DNA from 2 places in the Brachybacterium sp. AOP24-D1-21 genome. Region 2 is predicted to be linked to the other one. Evidence: riboswitches for the same ligand, from Rfam matches in the RefSeq annotation. Region 2 holds a riboswitch; the other holds the start of a gene.
The links. A riboswitch is a leader RNA that binds a small molecule or an ion and turns the genes downstream of it on or off. The one in region 2 is predicted to bind FMN.

Region 1 (9,071 bases), on a different contig from region 2:
GCTGGTGGGGGACCTGGGTGGTGGGGCTTCCGTGGCCGCTCATGCGGTCTCTCCTTCGAGGTGGGTGGTGGGGAGGTCGGGGAGATCGCGGAGGCGATGTCCCAGTCGGTCCCGCTTGGTGGTCAGATAGGTGAGGTTCTCAGGGGTCGGATGGGTGGTGAGGTCGGTGGTGCCGGCGACCTCGACGCCCCCGCCCACCAGGGCGTGGGCCTTCTCGGGGTTGTGGGTGAGCAGCTCGACGGCGCGCACCCCGAGGTGGGCGAGGATGCCGGGGACCGCGGCGAAGGAGCGGGCGTCCACCGGCAGGCCGAGGTCGAGGTTCGCGTCGACGGTGTCCCGCCCTGCGTCCTGCAGGGCGTAGGCGCGCAGCTTCTCGACCAGGCCGATGCCGCGGCCCTCATGGCCGCGCAGCAGGATCAGCACCCCTCGCCCGGCCGCGTCGATGCGGGCCAGGGACTCCTGCAGCTGGGGACCGCAGTCGCAGCGGCGGGAGCCGAAGACATCCCCGGTGACGCATTCGGAGTGCACCCGGGTGAGCACCGGGCCACCGGCGGTGACGTCTCCGCGCACCAGCACCAGGTGCTCGGCGGTGCCCTCGCGCACGGCGAGCGCCTGGAAGGTGCCGTGAGGGGTGGGCAGCGGGACCGGCGCCGTGATCTCGAGGGCCGGCTGATCCTCCCGCCTGCGGTATGCGGCGAGGTGCTCGATCGAGATCATCGCCAGGCCGTGCTCGTCGGCGAACTCGCGCAGGGCGGGGCCGCGCATCATCTCGCCGTCGTCGTGGACGAGCTCGACGATCATCCCCACCGCGGGCAGGCCGGCGAGGCGGGTGAGGTCGACGGCCGCCTCGGTGTGGCCGCGACGTTCGAGCACGCCGCCGGGCTTCGCGCGCAGAGGGAGCACGTGACCGGGACGGATGAGGTCTCCGGGCACGGTGTCCGCTCCGGCGAGGACCCGGAGGGTGCGGGCACGGTCGGAGGCGCTGATGCCGGTGGTCACGCCCTCGCTAGCGTCGACGCTCACGGTGTAGGCGGTGCGCAGCGGGTCGGCGTTCTCCCGCACCATGAGCGGCAGCTCGAGGGCGTCGGCCCGCTCTCCGCTCATCGGGGCGCACAGCAGACCGCTCGAGTGGCGCACGGCGAAGCCGATCAGGGCGGGGGTCGCGGCGGAGGCGGCCAGGATCAGGTCGCCCTCGTTCTCGCGGTCCTCGTCGTCGACGACGACCACGGCGTGACCGGCGGCGATCGCGGCGATCGCCTCCTCGACGGGATCCAGGCGCAGGGCGGTCATCGGGTCTCCTCAGTGGTGGGCAGCAGGCTTGCGGTGAGCTTCTCGACGTACTTCGCCAGCACGTCCACCTCGAGGTTCACGCGGTCGCCGACGTCGCGGCCACCGAGGGTGGTGCGGGCGAGGGTCTCGGGGACCAGGCCGATCGTGACCTGGTCTCCCTCGATCTCGGCGACGGTGAGGCTCACGCCGTCCACGGCGAGGGAGCCCTTCGCCACGACGTAACGCGCCAGACCGGCAGGCAGCGCGAGGTGCAGCAGGGTGGTCCCCTCCGCCTCCTCACGCCCGCTGACCTCGCCGACGCCGTCGACGTGGCCCTGCACGATGTGGCCGTCCAGGCGGCCGCCCGCCCGCACGCATCGCTCGAGATTCACGCGGTGCCCGGGCGCGAGGTCGCCGAGGGAGGTCGCGGCGAGGGTGGTGGAGATGACGTCCGCGCTCCAGAGCTCGCCCTCGTGCGCGGTCACGGTCAGGCAGCAGCCGTTCACGGCGATCGAGTCGCCGAGGGCGATGCCGTCGAGCACGTGCGGGGAACGGATCTGCAGGCGGGTGGGATCGGCGCCCGGGGTGAGCGACTCGACGGTGCCGAGCTCTTCGATGATGCCGGTGAACATGAGGGTCCTTCCAGGTCAGGCGGGATGGGTAAGGCGGTGGGGACCAGACAGTGGGGATCAGACGGTGCGAATCTGACGGTGCGGTTCAGGCGATGCGGTTCAGGTGTCGCACGTCAGACGGCGCTAGTTGGCTGGTGGAGAGGGCCGGATGCGGGGGCGGAGGGTGAGGCGCAGATCCGTCGGCCCCTCCGGTGAGGGCAGCGGAGAGACGTCGACCAGGTCGAGGTCGAGCCGGTCGGTGAGGGTGGTGATGGAGAGGTCCGCGACGGCGGGGCGGCCGGCCCCGAGCAGCGTCGGGGCGAGGTGGAGGATCAGCTCATCCACCAGGCCCTCCCGCAGGAAGGCGGCCGCGAGGATGGGCCCTCCTTCGAGCAGCACATGCCGGGCACCGCGATCGAACAGCTCCGCGAGGGCGGCCGACGGGTCGCGGGTGAGCAGCCGGATCTCCTCGCCGGCACCGTCGATGGCGGGCAGCGTGGGCGCCTCGCCGATGCCCATCACGGCCCGCAGCGGCTGTCGCGGATGCAGTGTCCCGTCGGGCCGACGGGCCGTGAGGGCTGGGTGGTCGATCCGGGCCGTGCCGGTGCCCACCAGCACGGTGTCGCAGGTGGTGCGCAGGAGGTGGACCTCTTCGCGGGCTGCCGGGCCGGTGATCCACTGGCTGGTGCCGTCGGCGGCGGCCGCGCGGCCATCGAGGGTGAGGGCGATCTTGGCGGTGACCAGGGGACGCTCGTGCCGCAGTCCGTGTTCCCAGCCTCGGTTGAGGGCTGCCGCAGCGCCGGCGAGATCGTCCGGTACGTCGAGCACGACGTCGATCCCGGCCTCGCGCAGGCGCTGGATGCCGCCGCTCGCAACGGGGTTCGGATCGCGGCGGGCGATGATCACCCGGTGGATGCCGGCCTCGATCAGCGCCTCGGCGCAGGGGCCGGTGCGGCCCACATGGTTGCAGGGCTCGAGGGTGACCACGGCGGTCGCACCGGTCACGGGGACGGTCGCGCGGGAGAGGGCGTCGGCCTCGGCGTGCGGGGTGCCGGCGCCTCGATGGTGACCCTCGGCGAGGACCTCTCCGGCGGGGCTCAGCAGCACACAGCCCACTCGGGGGTTCGGGCCCAGGGGCACCGCGGGATCGGCCGCGATCTCGAGGGCTCGGCGCAGCGCCTGCCGCTCGGCATCCTCCAGCATGGTCTCTCCTCCCGTCCGCTGCTCGCGGTCCCGGAGGGAGAGGAAGGGTGTCCGGAGACGACGTCACCCAGGGGTCACCGTACGGCGCACCGAGGTGCGCGATGGCGGATCGCCCGGGGACATCGTTCGCGTGCGCTTCCCATCCGGACTCTTACCGTCGGTCCAGGAGTTTCACCTGGTCAGCCGAGGGCCAGAGGCCATCGGGTCGCGGACTATCACCGCCGGCTCGGAATTTCACCGACCCCAGTGCACGCGAGCTTCATCAGCTCGTCAGGAGCCACCGTAGCAGGGCGCCGCCGGGAGATGACGGGGCGTGAACTGCGCATCACATCAGCCGGGACATCGTCCCCGTCCCTCACAGCATGTCGATCAGGCACTGCCTCATCCGCTGATCTCCTGCCGTTCGTCCCTCACAGCACGTCGATCAGCCGTAGGTGTCCCGGGGGCCGCGCCAGGTCACGGTGCGGCGGCCCTTCTTCCAGGTGCGCTCGGCCGCGGCGGGACCGGTCACCTTCAGCTCGGAGATCACATGGGAGCCCACATGCTCCTCGATCGTGGTGATCAGCTGGGGAGTGAGCATCCGCAGCTGCGAGGCCCAGGCAGAGGAGGACGCGCTGACCACCAGCACACCGTCGTCGAGGGACACCGGGCGGCAGTGGGTGGCGAGCCGTTCGCCGACGATCTCGTCCCACTCCTCGAGCACCCGCCCGGCGTTCATCCCCGCATTCCAGCCGAGGTTTCCCAGCACCTTCTTCAGCACGTTCTCGATCCCCTGCGGATCGCGCGGGTCGGGCCGGGATCCAGAATAGCCTGGGGCCCGGCCGGAACGGTCTCGCACGTCCCTGGCCTGCGTCTTCGCGGAGATGGGGAACAGTCCGCGGTCCCGAGCCGCGGCCCGAGAGCGGTTCACCGTGCGCCGGGCGAGCTCGAAGGGATCCTGCGGGGTGGGAAGCTGCGGCGGATCGAAGAGCACCTCGACGGCAGCGCCAGAGCGGCTCGCATAATCGTCGGCGGTGTGGTCGTCGGCGTCGTACGGATCGAACGAGCGGATGCTCGGCTCGAATCCAGATGCACGATCCGGCTCGTGGTCCGGCATCCGGCGGACCTCCGGGCGGTCACGACCCGGCCGGGTCGCGGACTGATCCGCCGCAGATCGCCGCGCGGGCGGAGGCGTGGATCCGCGCTCAGTCTCGGCGGCTGAGCTGTTCCCGCCGGACCAGGTGCCCAGGTCATAGGGGTTCGCGAGGCGGGGACGGGCAGTTCCGTCACCGCGGCCAGCACCGCCTTTTCGGCTCGTTCCACCGGCACGGCCCGTCACAGCCCGCCGCCGTTCTGACGTGGCACTGCCTCTCCCAGGCTCACCTCGACCACGTGGATCTCGCCGTCCAGAGAATCTGGGATGTCGGAATCGTTGGCGGTGGTGATCAGCACCTGGGAGGCACCGGTGACGATCCGACCCAGCCGCTCGCGGCGATAGGCGTCGAGCTCGCTGAACACGTCATCGAGGATCAGGATCGGCTCGCCGTCACCGAGATCCCCTTCCTCGAGACGCAGCAGATCGTAGGAGGCCAGCCTCAGGGCGAGGGCGAGCGACCAGGACTCGCCATGGCTCGCATAGCCCTTGGCCGGGAACTCGTGCAACCGGATCTCCATGTCGTCGCGGTGGGGTCCGGTGAGGGTGGCCCCGCGATCGATCTCCTCGTCGTGCCGGGCGGCGAGCATCTCCAGCATCCGGTCGTGGATCTCGCGCGTGGCGGGGAGGGTGCCCGGCAGGGTGCCCAGGCCGTCGAGCACCTCGGAGCGGTAGAGGATGTCCGCCGGGGAACTGACCTCGCCCCGCTGATCAGGAGGGAGATCCAGCGCCTGGTCTGCGCCTTCGTCGGTGGCGACGCGCAGGTACGAGTAGCCGAGGTGGGGGCGCAGGCGGTTGACCAGATGGAGGCGGGCGCGCAGCAGCTCCGCGCCATGGCGGGCGAGCTGCTGGTCCCAGACCTCGAGGGTCGAGGCAGCGGTGTCTGCGGGATCCAGCCCGCCGACGCTGCGGCCGCTTCCGCCGCGGCGCATCGACCGCATCTGCTTGAGCAGGTTGCCGCGCTGTTTGAGCACCCGGTCGTAATCGGCCTTGACCGAGGCGTAGCGCGGGGCGATGACGAACAGCAGCTCATCGAGGAATCGGCGGCGGCCTTCGGGATCGGCCTTCACCAGGCCCAGGTCCTCGGGGGCGAAGAGCACCGCCCGGACCTCGCCGAGCAGATCGCGCAGGCGGGAGATGTTCTGTCCCTGCCGCCGTGCCCGGTTGGACTTGCCTGGCGTGATCTCGAGGTCGATCTGGAGCGGCCGACCCGCACGCAGGAAACTCGCACGGATGATCGCGGTGCTCTCGCCGCGGTGGACGAGGGCGGCGTCGTGCGGGACCCGATGGCTGGACAGGGTCGCGAGGTACCACAGGGCCTCGACGATGTTGGTCTTGCCCTGCCCGTTCTTCCCCACCAGCACGGTGATGCCGGGCTGAACCGGCAGGGAGAGCCGCTGGTAGGAGCGGTAATCGGTGAGTTCGAGCGAGGTCAGCTGCACGGAGGGAGCACTCCCTCCCTCAGATCCGCATCGGCATGATCAGGTACTTGTACGAGTTGTCGGGCTCACCCTCGAGGGAGTCCTGACCGGTCATCACGGAGGGCTTGATCGAGTCGGTGAAGGTGAGCCGGGCGAACTCGGTGCCCAGGGCGCCGAGGCCGTCGAGCAGGAACCCGGAGTTGAAGCCGACCACGAGGTCCTCGCCCTGGAGATGCGCCTCGAGCACCTCGCTGGCCTGGGCGTCGTCGCCGGCGCCGGCCTCAAGGGCGACCTGGCCCTCGGTGAAGGACAGCCGCACGGGGGTGTTCCGCTCGGCGACCAGGGAGACGCGCTTGACCGCGTCGATCAGGCTGCCGGTGGAGACCACGGCGGTGATCGCCGAGGTGTCCGGGAACAGGCGACGCACGGGCGGGTAATCGCCGTCGACCAGCGTGGAGGTGGTGCGACGACCGCCGGCCTCGAAACCGATGAGGTTGGCCGAGGAGTCATCGGACAGTGCGATCTCGACGCTGCCGCCGGTGGAGAGCGAGCGTGCCACCTCGTGGAGGGTGCGGCCTCGGACCAGGGCGGTGAGCTCGGTGCTGGGGGTCGACGGGTTCCAGGTCAGCTCGCGCAATGCCAGGCGGTAGCGGTCGGTGGACATCAGCGTCATCGTCTCGCCGGAGATCTCGACCTTCACGCCGGTCAGCAGCGGGAGGGTGTCGTCCTTCGAAGCCGCGACGGTGACCTGCGAGATCGCCTCGGCGAACACGTCCGCCGCGACGGAGCCGGCCACCGGGGGCATGCTCGGCAGCTGCGGGTACTCCTCGACGGGGAGGGTCGCCAGGGCGAAGCGGGCGCTGCCGCAGCGGACCTGGAGCTTGGTCCCCTCGAGCGCGATGGAGACGTCCTTGTTCGGCAGGGCCCGGACGATGTCGGAGAGCATCCGTCCCTGGACGAGCACCTCACCGGGCTGCTCGATCTCGGCCTCGAGCCGGATCTGGGCGCTGACCTCGTAGTCGAAGGTCGAGAACTGCAGTTCGCCGCCGGCTTCGGCAACGATCCGCACCCCCTGCAGGATCGGCATCGCCGGACGGACGGGGAGGGTACGGGTGGCCCAGGAGACGGCGTCGCCGAGGACGCCGCGATCGAGGTGGAACTTCACCGTTGCCACTCCTTCGCAGTGGTCGAATGACGGAATCAGATCGACCGCGTCATGTGCCGCGGCCGAACCGAGCACAGCGTATCGGTTCCTGAGGACTCTCGCCGACACACCGGGAAGGATCCTTGACTTCCATGGTCACCGGACCCCGCTTCAGCCGTGGTGAGAACATCTGCTCGCGCACTCATCCCGCCGTGTTCCCCGGGAGCCGACCCCTCCTGGTCCCGGCTTCCTGTCGTTCCCCAGCACCCAGAATCACAGGCTCTGCGGTCGCTCCCGAGCAGCCCTCCCCGTCCACATCCCCGTCGAGCAAGTACTTACAGTCCTCTTCTTCACGACTGTGGATCTGGTGGATAACCGTCATCACTGCAGGTCACTACGATCTCCATCGGCGTGGACGGATCGTTGAGGAGTGTCAGCGCGTCGTGCGTCGGCTGTGCATGGAGGCACTGATCGAGGGAATTCTTGTCATTCGCCCGTGCACATCGGCTCCTGCAGGAACAGCTGTAGTTCCACAGTTTCCACAGAGTTATCCACAATTGGGGAGAACTCCGTGCTGACCTGCTCTGTTCTTCTCCGGGCCCAGCTGCCCGCTCCGAGCGGGCGCCGCCTCACTGACGAGACGCGGAGCTCGAGCTCTTGATGCGGGCGGTGAGCTCGGTGACCTGGTTGAAGATCGCCCGACGCTCCTTCATCAGCTCGCTGATCTTCTTGTTCGCGTGCATCACAGTGGTGTGGTCGCGGCCACCGAACTCGTCACCGATGCGGATCAGCGGCATATCTGTGAGCTCTCGGCACAGGTACATTCCGATCTGGCGGGCTGAGACCAGGCGGCGGGAGCGACCGGTGCCCACGATCTCCTCGACGGACAGGCCGAAGTAGGTCGCCGTCTGGACGATGATCGTCGACGCGGTGATCTGCGCACCGTCATCGTGGGAGAGCAGATCCTTCAGCACGGTCTCGGCGAGGGTGACGTCCATCGGCTGCCGTGAGAGGGAGTGCAGCGCCTGCACCCTAATCAGCGCCCCCTCCAGCTCACGGATGTTGGTGGCGATGTGCGAGGCGATGTATTCGAGCACGTCATGGGGCACTTCCCCAGTGTTCTCCTGCGCGACCTTCTTGCGCAGGATGGCAATCCTGGTCTCGAGGTCCGGTGGCTGAACGTCGGTCATCAGGCCCATCTCGAAGCGCGAGCGCATGCGGTCCTCGAACCCGCCCAGCTCCTTCGGCGGCAGATCGGAGGTGATCACGATCTGCTTGTCCGAGTTGTACAGCGTGTTGAAGGTGTGGAAGAACGCCTCCATGGTCTCCGGCGCCCGCTGCAGGAACTGGATGTCATCGATCAGCAGGATGTCGATGTCCCGGTACCGGCTCTGGAACTCCTGAGCCTTGCCGAACTGGCCGGACTGCACCGAGTTGATGAAGTCGTTGGTGAACTCCTCCGAGTTGACGTAACGCACCACCACCTCGGGATAGAGGCTCTGGGCGTAGTGGCCCACGGCGTGCAGCAGATGGGTCTTGCCCAGACCCGAGCCGCCGTAGATGAACAGCGGGTTGTAGGCCTTGGCCGGAGTCTCCGAGACCGCCGACGCTGCTGCCTGCGCGAACCGGTTCGAGGCACCGATCACGAAGGTGTCGAAGGTGTACTTGCTGTTCAACCGCGAATCCTCGCCCATCCGCGAGGCGCCGTTGCGGGTGGGACGGCGCGGCGCAGGCCCGGGAGAGGGCGCCGAGGGGCCGGTCAGACCGGAGTAGGCGCTGGGATCGTCTGCGGCGCGGCCGCGGTAGCCCGGGTGGGTGGCGAAGCGGTCCGCAGCGGAGGAACCTCCGGCGGAGCTCGCCGAGCTGCTGCCCGGCAGGGCGGGCCGCCCGACGTGTCCGGTCGAGGGCAGGATCGAGCCCTCGTTGCGGCGGAACGGGGCGTTGTGGAGGTCGTGAGGGGCGTTGTCCACATCTCTGTCCACAGAATGTGCACTGCCAGCAGCGGAGGAGGAGGTCAACGGCGGGGAGGCCGGCGAATCGGTGTCCTCCTCGAGCAGCAGGGACTCGTCCACCGTCACGGCGAAGCGGATGTCACGCCCGGTGGCCTCGCTGAGGGCAGCCTTGAGAGACCCGGCGACCCGATGCTCGAACAGCTCCTTCGCCGAGGTAGAAGGCGCTGCGACCAGCGCGGTGTCCGCCACCACGGCCATCAGCCGGGAGAGCGTGAGCAGGGCGATGACACGCTGGGACACCGTGTCGTCGCGGCGCAGGGTCTGGAGCGTGCGCTCCCA
Region 2 (9,071 bases):
GTCGGCGTCATGCCCGAGGCTCAGCAGCTTGGAGCGGACCCGGCGGGCCGCTCCGCCGGCTGCTGCCGCATCCCAGGCACGGCTCGCCGCGAGCAGCACCGTGTACTCCTCCGTGGTGAGATCCAGCACCGCTCCGGAGCGTGCCGTCTCGATCCGGTAGTACACCGTGTTCTCGTCGAGCACATCGCGCTCGGTCGCCAGGGGCAGGCCGAGCTCGAGGATGGCGGCCTTGTCGCGCTCGAACATCCGCTCCGCGGCCTGGTCGGAGACCGCATTCGCGTAATCGGGGATGACGGAGAAGAGCTTGGCGCGATCGATCCGTCGCCGTGAGCCGATCGTCATGATGACGTTGAGGAGTCTCTCCACATTCTTCGAAGCCACCCGGTCAGACTATCCGTCCGGACCGGCCGAATGGGCCGCTTCCGCGCCGCGGCTCTAGGCTGTGCTCATGCTGCGATGGGAACGGGGAACCGTGAAGGACGCACTGAGCTCCTGGCACGGTGTGGATCGGTTCGAGATCGAGCTCGATGACGATGCGGGGACGATCACCGCGATCGCCTTCCGAGAGCTGACCGGTCAGCCCCAGCTGGGCGAACGGGTGCTGCTGAACACCAATGCCCTGCGCCGCGAGCTGGGCACCGGCGGGGACGCCATGGTGGTGGCCCGCCTCGATGTGCTTCCCGAGGCGACGGAGACCAGCGGCCACATGGTCAAGGCCAGGTACACCCCGATGCAGACCATGGTCGACGCGCTCGACGATCCCGACGGGGAGCACTACGAGACGGTCCGCGCCGCGAAGAGCATCGACGGGATGCCGGTGGTGGTCGCGGATCTCCACTCCTCGCTGCCCGCCATCATTGCGGGCATCCGGGCCGAGCGGCGCACCGCGAAGATCGCCTACGTGCACACCGACGCCGCCGCGCTGCCGGCGGCCTACTCCCGCATCGCGGCCCGGCTGCGGGAAGCGGATCTGTTGGCCTCGGTGATCAGCGCCGGGCAGTCCTTCGGCGGCGACCTCGAAGCAGTGACCGTGCACTCGGCGCTGCTCGGGGCGAAGCACGTGGTCGGCGCCGACGTCGCGATCGTGATCCAGGGGCCCGGCAATCTGGGCACCGGAACCGGCTGGGGATTCTCCGGAGTGCAGGCGGCCGAGGCGGTCCATGCCGCCTCGGTGCTCGGCGGCCGCCCCGTCGCGACGCTGCGGGTCTCCGGTGCCGATGAGCGCAAGCGACATCGGGGCCTGTCCCATCATTCTTCGACCACCTATGGCCGTGCGCTGCTCGCCCCTGTCCACCTGCCCGTGCTCCCCCGCAACGACAGCCGGTACAACGCATTTCATGAGTCTGTACGGAAACAGGTGAAAACCACGATCCTCAAGCCGGCGGAGAAGCGCGGAGTGCGGCACCAGCTCACCGAGGTCGATGCCAAGGGCCTGCGGGATGCGCTGGAGGACATGCCGGTGCGGATGACCACGATGGGTCGCACTCTGGCGGAGGATCCCTGGGCGTTCCAGTACGCGGCGCTCGCGGGACGCTGCGCCGCGTCCCTCGCGCCGCGGGCCTGACGCCGGTCCCTGAGCCCCCAGCCCGACGACCGAGCTCAGGCCCTGAGAGCCTCGTTGCGAGGACCGATCTCAGGCCCCGAGAGCCTCGTGACGACGATCGAGCTCAGTCGCCGACCGCTTCGCCCCGTTCCTGCACCAGCCCCAGCAGCAGATGCGCAGCGGCGATCGCCCGATCGCCGTCGTAGCGCTGTATCGCGTGCAGGGCGAGGGTCGAGCCGTCGGCCAGGTCCAGGTGCGCCCAGGGGTCGCCCATCGGGAAGCTGATCCCGATCACCTCGGCCCACTCCAGGGTGCGGGTGCTCATCAGGTTGCGCACGACCAGCACCTCGGGGCGGGCGGTGACCGTCACCGAGGCCTCGAGATGGCAGAAGATGAAGACCAGCACGCCGACGGCGACCAGTCCGAGCCGTCCACCCCATTGGAAGCTGGTGATCATCACCGCGCCGCCGATCATCCCCGCCATCACGATGGTGGCGCTGAGGTAGGCGGCCACCCGTACCGCCCGGGGACGCAGCACGATCGAGGCACGGCTCTCCCCCGGCTGCTGATCCGCTGCGGGGGTGCTCATCGGCGTCTCAGATGCGGCAGGCCTGGATCGCGGTGACCAGGATCGCGCGGGCCCCGGCGTCGTAGAGGTCATCCATCATGCGGTGGGCGGAGCGGGTGTCCACCATCGCGCGCACCGCGGACCACTCCCCGCCGTGCAGCGGGGAGACCGTCGGAGACTGCAGGCCGGGGGTGATCTCGACGGCGCGCTCGAGCAGGGCCGTGGGGATGTCGTAGTCGAGCATCACGTACTCGCGCGCCACCAGCACCCCGCGGATGCGTCGCGCGAGGACCTCGAGGGAGTGGGTGCCGTCCTCGTCGAGCTCGAGCCCGGGGCGGGAGAAGAGGACCGCTTCGCTGGTCATGATCGCCTCGCCGAAGGGCTCGAGGCCCGCCTGGCGGAGCGTGCTGCCGGTCTCGACGACATCGGCGATCACATCCGCGACCCCGAGCCGGATCGAGGATTCGACGGCCCCGTCGAGGTGCACCACCTCGGCGGTGACGCCGCGCTCGGCGAGGTAGTCCTCGACGAGGTTCTCGTAGCTGGTGGCGATGCGGGCGCCCTGCAGCTCCGAGGCGTCGCGGCGGGTTCCCGCTGGCGCGGCGAAGCGGAAGGTCGACCGCGCGAAGCCCAGCGGCAGGATCTCATCGGCCGGGGTGCGGGAGTCCAGCAGCATGTCCTGGCCGGTGATGCCGACGTCCACCGTGCCGGAGCCCACGTACACCGCGATGTCCCGCGGGCGCAGGTGGAACAGCTCGACGCCGTTCTCCTCGTCGACCACGACGAGCTCCTTGGCCGTGCCGCGGCGCCGGTAGCCGGCCTCCTGGAGCAGATCGGCGGCGGGATCGGACAGGGCGCCCTTGTTGGGGACGGCGATGCGGAGCACGGATCCTCCTCGGCCGCCGCGGCGGCCACGAGTGGGGGTGGGACGGAGAGGAACAGGATGGAGGCGGCGAGACGCTGCAAGCCCGGAGGATGCGGAGGCAACGGCGGAAGAGCCGGAGACCGCGGGACCGGGTGCGAACCTTCGACCGCAGACCGGCGCGGGTCGGAGCTGGTGGGTCAGAGCTGTCGGTAGACGTCTTCGAGCGAGATGCCCTTGGCGATCATCATCACCTGCACGTGATAGAGCAGCTGGCTGATCTCCATGGCGGCGTCCTCATCGGTCTCGTGCTCGCAGGCCATCCACACCTCGGCGGCCTCTTCGACGATCTTCTTGCCGATCTGATGGACCCCGCCATCGAGTTCGCGGACGGTGCCCGACCCCTCAGGTCGGGTACGGGCCTTCTCAGTCAGCTCGGCGAACAGTGCCTCGAAATCCTTCACGCCGACAGGATACGCGTTCCGGCAGGTGGCCCGTTCAGAGGACCACCTGCTGGAAGGCGAGTCACTCCTTGCGCACCGTGGGATCGAGATGGGCGGTCTCCACCGTCACCCGCGTCTCCTCCACCTGGCGGCGGCTGCGCACACCCCACCAGACGAAGAACCCCGTCAGGGTGAAGGCTCCGTAGAAGAGATACATGAATGCGCTCGCGTAGTACCCGGCATCGAGCAGCAGCGGGACGCCGACGATGTCGACCGCGACCCAGATCAGCCAGAACTCGACCCAGCCCTTGGCCATCCCGAAGGTCGCCAGCAGGCTGCCCATGAAGATCCAGGCGTCAGCCCAGACCGGCTCATAGGAGCCGAGCATCCGGAACAGGGGGGTCAGCGCTGCGGTGCCGCCCACTAGCGCGACCAGCAGCAGGACGCGAGTCCCCCAGGAGGCCCACTCGGGCTCCACTGCGGTGCCGCCGTCGTGCTTCGCCTGCCGCCACCGCTGCCAGCCGTAGATGCTGGTGGCGATGAACATCACCTGGCGTCCGGCCTGCCCCAGCAGGTCCACGGAGTTCGGGTTGCCGAACACCGAGCCCATGAACACCGTCAGCAGCAGCACATTGCCGACGATGCCGATGGGCCAGGCCCATACCTTCCGTCGCATGCCGCCGAGGGCGCTGAGCAGTCCGAAGACGTTGCCGAGCACCTCTCGCAGGAGTAGGAACTGTCCGCCCGCGAAATCGATTCGCGCGTCGAAGAGCCACTGCAGAAAATCCATGTCGGTCCTTTCGCCGTCGGATGCAGTGGCTCCGGGGGAAAAGGGTTCCGGCATGGCGCCAGCGCGCGCCGAGGGCGCCCTGGGACATGCAGGACGTGCGCCTCTCATCCAGGCTGTACTGTCGGCGCCGGAATTTCACCGGCTCCACCGCCGAAGCGGGTCGCGGACTATCACCGCCGGCTCGGAATTTCACCGACCCCGGAGCACGTCACTGGTCGTGACCAGATCATCCTAGACCGTCGGCCCCGCCACCGGAGAGCGCATGAACGCAGGTGACGGGGCGGGGGACACGGTGGAGGCGACCGCGCTGATCAGCAGGAGGCGCAGCCGCAGGTCAGTGGGCGGCGTGGCGCAGGTCAGGGGGCGGCGCAGCCGCAGGTCAGTGGGCGGCGTGGCCCCGGGCAAGTTCGCGCAGGGCAGAGATCTCAGCGGCCGCATCCTGGGCCCGATAGATCGCAGACCCCGCCACGAAGACGTTCGCCCCGGCCTCCGCGCAGCGCTCGATGGTCTCCCGGCTGACCCCGCCGTCGACCTGGATCGACACCTCGAGGTTGGCCCCGCTGATCGCCGCGCGCGCCCGACGGATCTTGGGGAGCATGGTGTCCAGGAAGCTCTGGCCGCCGAAGCCGGGCTCGACGGTCATGATCAGCAGCATGTCGAACTCGCCGATGATGTCGAGGATCGGCTCGACCGCGGAAGCAGGTCGAAGGCCGACGCCGACCTGCACGTTCTTCCTGCGCAGGTCACGGGCGAGCTTGACCGGGGCCCGGGCGGCCTCCAGGTGGAAGGTGACGGACGCGGCACCGGCCTCCGCATAGGCGGGAGCCTCGGTGTCGGCGTCGGCGATCATCAGGTGCGCATCGACCGGGATCGTGCTGCGCTCGACGATCTGCTCGACCATCGAGGGACCGAAGGTCAGGTTCGGCACGAAATGGTTGTCCATCACATCGACGTGGACGCTGTCGGCGCTGGAGATCTTGTCGAGCTCGCTGCCGATGCTCATGAAGTCGGCGTTGAGGATGCTGGGGTGGATGTAGTGGCCGTCGGTCGAGTACGGGGTGATCATGCCGTCGGGAGTCCTTCCTCGGTGGGGGCGGGCTGCTTGCGCAGCAGGTGGATGTACATCGCATCGGTGCCGTGGACGTGGGGCCACAGCTGGACCGCGGGGCCCTCGCCCAGCTCGACGTCCTGCCGGACTGCGGGGAGCATCCCGGCGCGCACCGCGTCGCGCGCGTCGAGCTGCTCGATGTCGTCGCGCCGCTTGAGCACGTCGGCGACGATCAGGCGGGTCTCGGCCAGGTGCGGGGAGCAGGTCACATAGGCCACCACTCCCCCGGGCGCGGCGGCGTCCAGGGCCGAGGTGAGCAGCCCGCGCTGGATCCCGCCCAGCTGGCCGATGTCGGCGGGGGTGCGGCGCCAGCGGGCTTCGGGGCGGCGCCGCAGGGCACCGAGCCCGGAGCAGGGGACGTCGGCGAGGACGCGGGAGAAGCGGCCGGGCAGCTCGCTGCCGATGGTGGTGCCGTCGGCGGTGCGGGTGGTGATCTCGCAGCCGGCCTCCTGCAAGGTGGCCACGGCCCGGTTGACGAGCTCGGTGCGATGCTCCTGGAGCTCGACCGCCAGCAGGTCCGCGTCGTGGCCGACGGTCAGTCCGCCCAGCAGCGCGGCCTTGCCGCCGGGGCCTGCGCAGAGGTCCAGCCAGTGGTGGTCCTCGGCGAGGACCAGGTCGTCGGCGCCGAGTGCGAGGGCGAGGGCCGCGAGCTGGCTGCCCTCGTCCTGCACGGCGACGCGGCCCTCCTTGACCGGGTCCATGCCGCCGGGGTCGCCGGAGGGCCAGGAGGCCGCGAAGATGCTCAGCCGGCCCTGGCTCGCGCCGTGGTCGATCAGCTCGTCGAGGTCGGTGAGGCCCGGTCGCATCACCAGCGAGACCGACGGTGCCGCGTTCTGGGCGGCCAGCAGTTCATCGATCTCGTCGCGGGAACGGCCGTGGCCGGCCAGGGCGTCGCTCAGGGCGCGGACCACCCAGCGCGGGTGGGAGTGCACCACGGCGAGGTGCCCGGTGGGATCCTGCTCGCGGTCGGGGGCGACCTCGAGCAGCCACTGCGGGAGGTCCTTCTCCCCGACGCGGCGCAGCACGGCGTTGGCGAAGCTCGCCGCACCGGCGCCGACCACGGAACGGGCCAGGGCCACGGTCTCGGAGGTCGCCGCGTGTGGGGCGACGCTCATGTCCAGCAGCTGGTAGGCGCCGAGCCGGATGACGTCCAGCAGCGGCGGGTCGATCTTGGCCAGTGGGCGATCCACGCAGGCGGTGATGACCGCGTCGAGCCGTCCCTGTGCGCGCAGGGAGCCGTAGAACAGCTCGGTGGTGAAGGCGGCGTCGCGGCCGGAGACGTGGTGGCTGCGCAGCAGCCGGGGCAGCACCAGGTTCGCGTAGGAGTCCTCCTCGCGCACCATCCGCAGCCCTTCGAAGGCGACCTGGCGGGAGGGGGTGGAGCGGCGTGCCCGCTCGGCCGGCCGTGACTCGGAATAGCCGCGGCGGGGGCCTCCCTGCCCGCGCGAGCCGGAGCGGGAACGGCCGTGCTGGTCGCGCTGGTCTCGCTGCGGGTTCTCGTCGCGTCGGCCGCGGTCCTGATTGCTGCGTCGGTCCTGGTTCATGCGGTGACTCCGTCCTGCGACTGGCTGGTGAATCGGGCATCGGGGGCGAGGCCCGCACCGCGGGCCCAGTCCGCGGCCCGCATCGGCCGCTTGCCGGCCGGGGCGAGGGTCGCCAGGGCGATCACCCCGGTGCCGGTGCCCACAAGCATCTGGCGCTTGGTGGCCGCGATCTGTCCGGGTGGCAGCGGAGGGTGCTCCGGGGCGCGTTCGACGCCCAGGATCTTCGTGCGGGCGCCGTCCAGCAACGTCCATGCGCCGGGCTGCGGGCTCATCCCCCGGATGTGGGCCTCGACTCGTTCGGCGGGGACCGTCCAGTCGATCTCGGCTTCGGCGGTGGTGAGCTTCGCGGCGTGGGTGGCCAGTGCATGGTCCTGGGGTGTGAGCACCGCGGTGCCGGCCTCGAGCGCGTCCAGTGCGCTCAGCAGCACGGGGGCGCCGTCGATCGCCATCCGCTCCAGCAGCTCGCCGGAGGTCTCGAACTCACCGATCAGGGTGGGTGCCGTGGCGATCAGATCCCCCGTGTCCAGTCCCTTCTCGAGGCGGAACACGCTCATGCCGGTCTCCTGCCGGCCGGAGAGCACCGCGCGCTGGGCGGGCGCCGCGCCGCGCCAGGACGGCAACAATGAGAAGTGGAGGTTCACCCACCCGTGGCGGGGGATGTCGAGAGCGGCCTGCGGGACCAGGTTCCCGTAGGCGACCACGGGCGCGGCGTCAGGGGCGAGCTCGCGGATCTGCTGCTGGACCGTCTCGTCGCGCAGCGTGGTCGGCTCGAGCACTGGGACGCCCGCCTCGAGGGCGAGGGTCTTCACCGGTGAGGGGGTGAGCCTGCGGCCGCGACCGGAGGGTGCGTCGGGTCGGGTGAGCACCCCGACGACCTCATGGTGCGAGTCGAGCAGGGTGCGCAGGGAAGGAAGTGCGGCCTCTGGGGTGCCGGCGAAGAGCAGTCGCATGATGGGTCGAGTCTACGGTGGCACCGCTGATGGCTGTCGCGAGAGCTCTCCGGGGGCGTCAGTAGACGAGCCCGAACACCCATACCGCCAGGCCCATCGTGGTGGCGGTCACCAGCACGATCCCGATCAGGTTCAGCCACAGCCCGGCCTTGGCCATCTGCGGGATCGTGACATAACCGGAGCCGTAGGCGATCGCGTTCGGGGGCGTCGCGACAGGGAGCATGAAGGCGCAGGTCGCGGCGATCGCGACGGGGATCGCGAGCAGCATCGGGTCGATCCCGGTGCCGACGGCCACGGCCGTGGCGAGCGGCAGGAAGGTCGCGGCGGTGGCAGTGTTCGAGGTCAGCTCGGTCAGGAAGAGGACGCCGGCGGCGACGACCGCCACGATCAGCACCACGGGCAGTCCGCCGACGCCCTCGGTGACCTCGCCGATCCATTCGGTCAGGCCTGAGGAGCTGAACTGTGCGGACAGGGCGAGGCCGCCGCCGAACAGCAGCAGCACGCCCCAGGGCAGCTTCGCGGCGGATTCCCAGTCGAGCAGCCTCACGCCCCGTGCCGCACCGGCTGGCAGGAGGAACAGCACCAGTCCCACCACCATCGCGATGCCGGCGTCCGAGATCCACGGATCCTCCCGGCCGAGCGCATCGGAGAGCAGCGGGATGAACACCCACGAGAGTGCGGCCAGCACGAAGACTGCCAGCACCCTGGTCTCCCCCGCGGAGATGCGGCCGAGCTTGCTGCGTTCCTGACGGATCAGCTCGGTGCCGCCGGGGATCTCGGTGATCTCGGGCTTGTACAGGACTTTCGTCAGCAGCAGCCAGGCGATGACCATGAAGACGATCGCGAGCGGCCCGCCCACCATCATCCAGCGTCCGAAGCCGATCGTGACCCCGAATTCCTGGCTCATGTGCGCCGCGAGCAGGGCGTTGGGAGGGGTGCCGATGATCGTGGCCAGGGAGCCGATGGAGGCGGCGTAGGCGATGCCGAGCATCATCGCGGTGCCGAACTTCGAGGTGACGGGGGCGACCTCGCCGTCACGTGAGCCGCCCTCGGGATCGGGATCCACTCCTTCGCCGGGTTCCTCCCCCTTCGCGACGGCGTCCTCGAGCCGCAGCTTGTTCACGAGCATCAGCACCGACAGGCCGATGGGCAGCATCATCACCGCGGTCGCGGTGTTGGAGACCCACATGGAGATGAATCCGGTGGCGACCATGAAGCCGAGGATCAGCAGCGAGGGGCTGGTGCCGATCGTCCCGACGATCG

Region 1: another riboswitch for FMN. It lies ahead of ribD (bifunctional diaminohydroxyphosphoribosylaminopyrimidine deaminase/5-amino-6-(5-phosphoribosylamino)uracil reductase RibD); the one in region 2 lies ahead of pnuC (nicotinamide riboside transporter PnuC).

Annotation. Positions count from the first base shown of each region.
Region 1 is NZ_JBQSXX010000001.1:1,409,539-1,418,609, reverse strand. It holds gene ribH (6,7-dimethyl-8-ribityllumazine synthase) at 1-43, opposite strand, end outside; gene ACT3UF_RS06360 (bifunctional 3,4-dihydroxy-2-butanone-4-phosphate synthase/GTP cyclohydrolase II) at 40-1,290, opposite strand; gene ACT3UF_RS06355 (riboflavin synthase) at 1,287-1,901, opposite strand; gene ribD (bifunctional diaminohydroxyphosphoribosylaminopyrimidine deaminase/5-amino-6-(5-phosphoribosylamino)uracil reductase RibD) at 2,025-3,083, opposite strand; FMN riboswitch at 3,210-3,339, opposite strand; gene ACT3UF_RS06345 (DciA family protein) at 3,508-4,179, opposite strand; gene recF (DNA replication/repair protein RecF) at 4,398-5,657, opposite strand; gene dnaN (DNA polymerase III subunit beta) at 5,677-6,801, opposite strand; gene dnaA (chromosomal replication initiator protein DnaA) at 7,410-9,071, opposite strand, start outside.
Region 2 is NZ_JBQSXX010000002.1:881,652-890,722, reverse strand. It holds gene ACT3UF_RS18765 (WYL domain-containing protein) at 1-381, opposite strand, end outside; gene ACT3UF_RS18760 (DUF3866 family protein) at 449-1,564, shown strand; gene ACT3UF_RS18755 (PH domain-containing protein) at 1,668-2,132, opposite strand; gene hisG (ATP phosphoribosyltransferase) at 2,140-2,997, opposite strand; gene ACT3UF_RS18745 (phosphoribosyl-ATP diphosphatase) at 3,174-3,437, opposite strand; gene pnuC (nicotinamide riboside transporter PnuC) at 3,499-4,206, opposite strand; FMN riboswitch at 4,299-4,416, opposite strand; gene rpe (ribulose-phosphate 3-epimerase) at 4,586-5,272, opposite strand; gene ACT3UF_RS18730 (transcription antitermination factor NusB) at 5,269-6,858, opposite strand; gene fmt (methionyl-tRNA formyltransferase) at 6,855-7,808, opposite strand; gene ACT3UF_RS18720 (SLC13 family permease) at 7,867-9,071, opposite strand, start outside.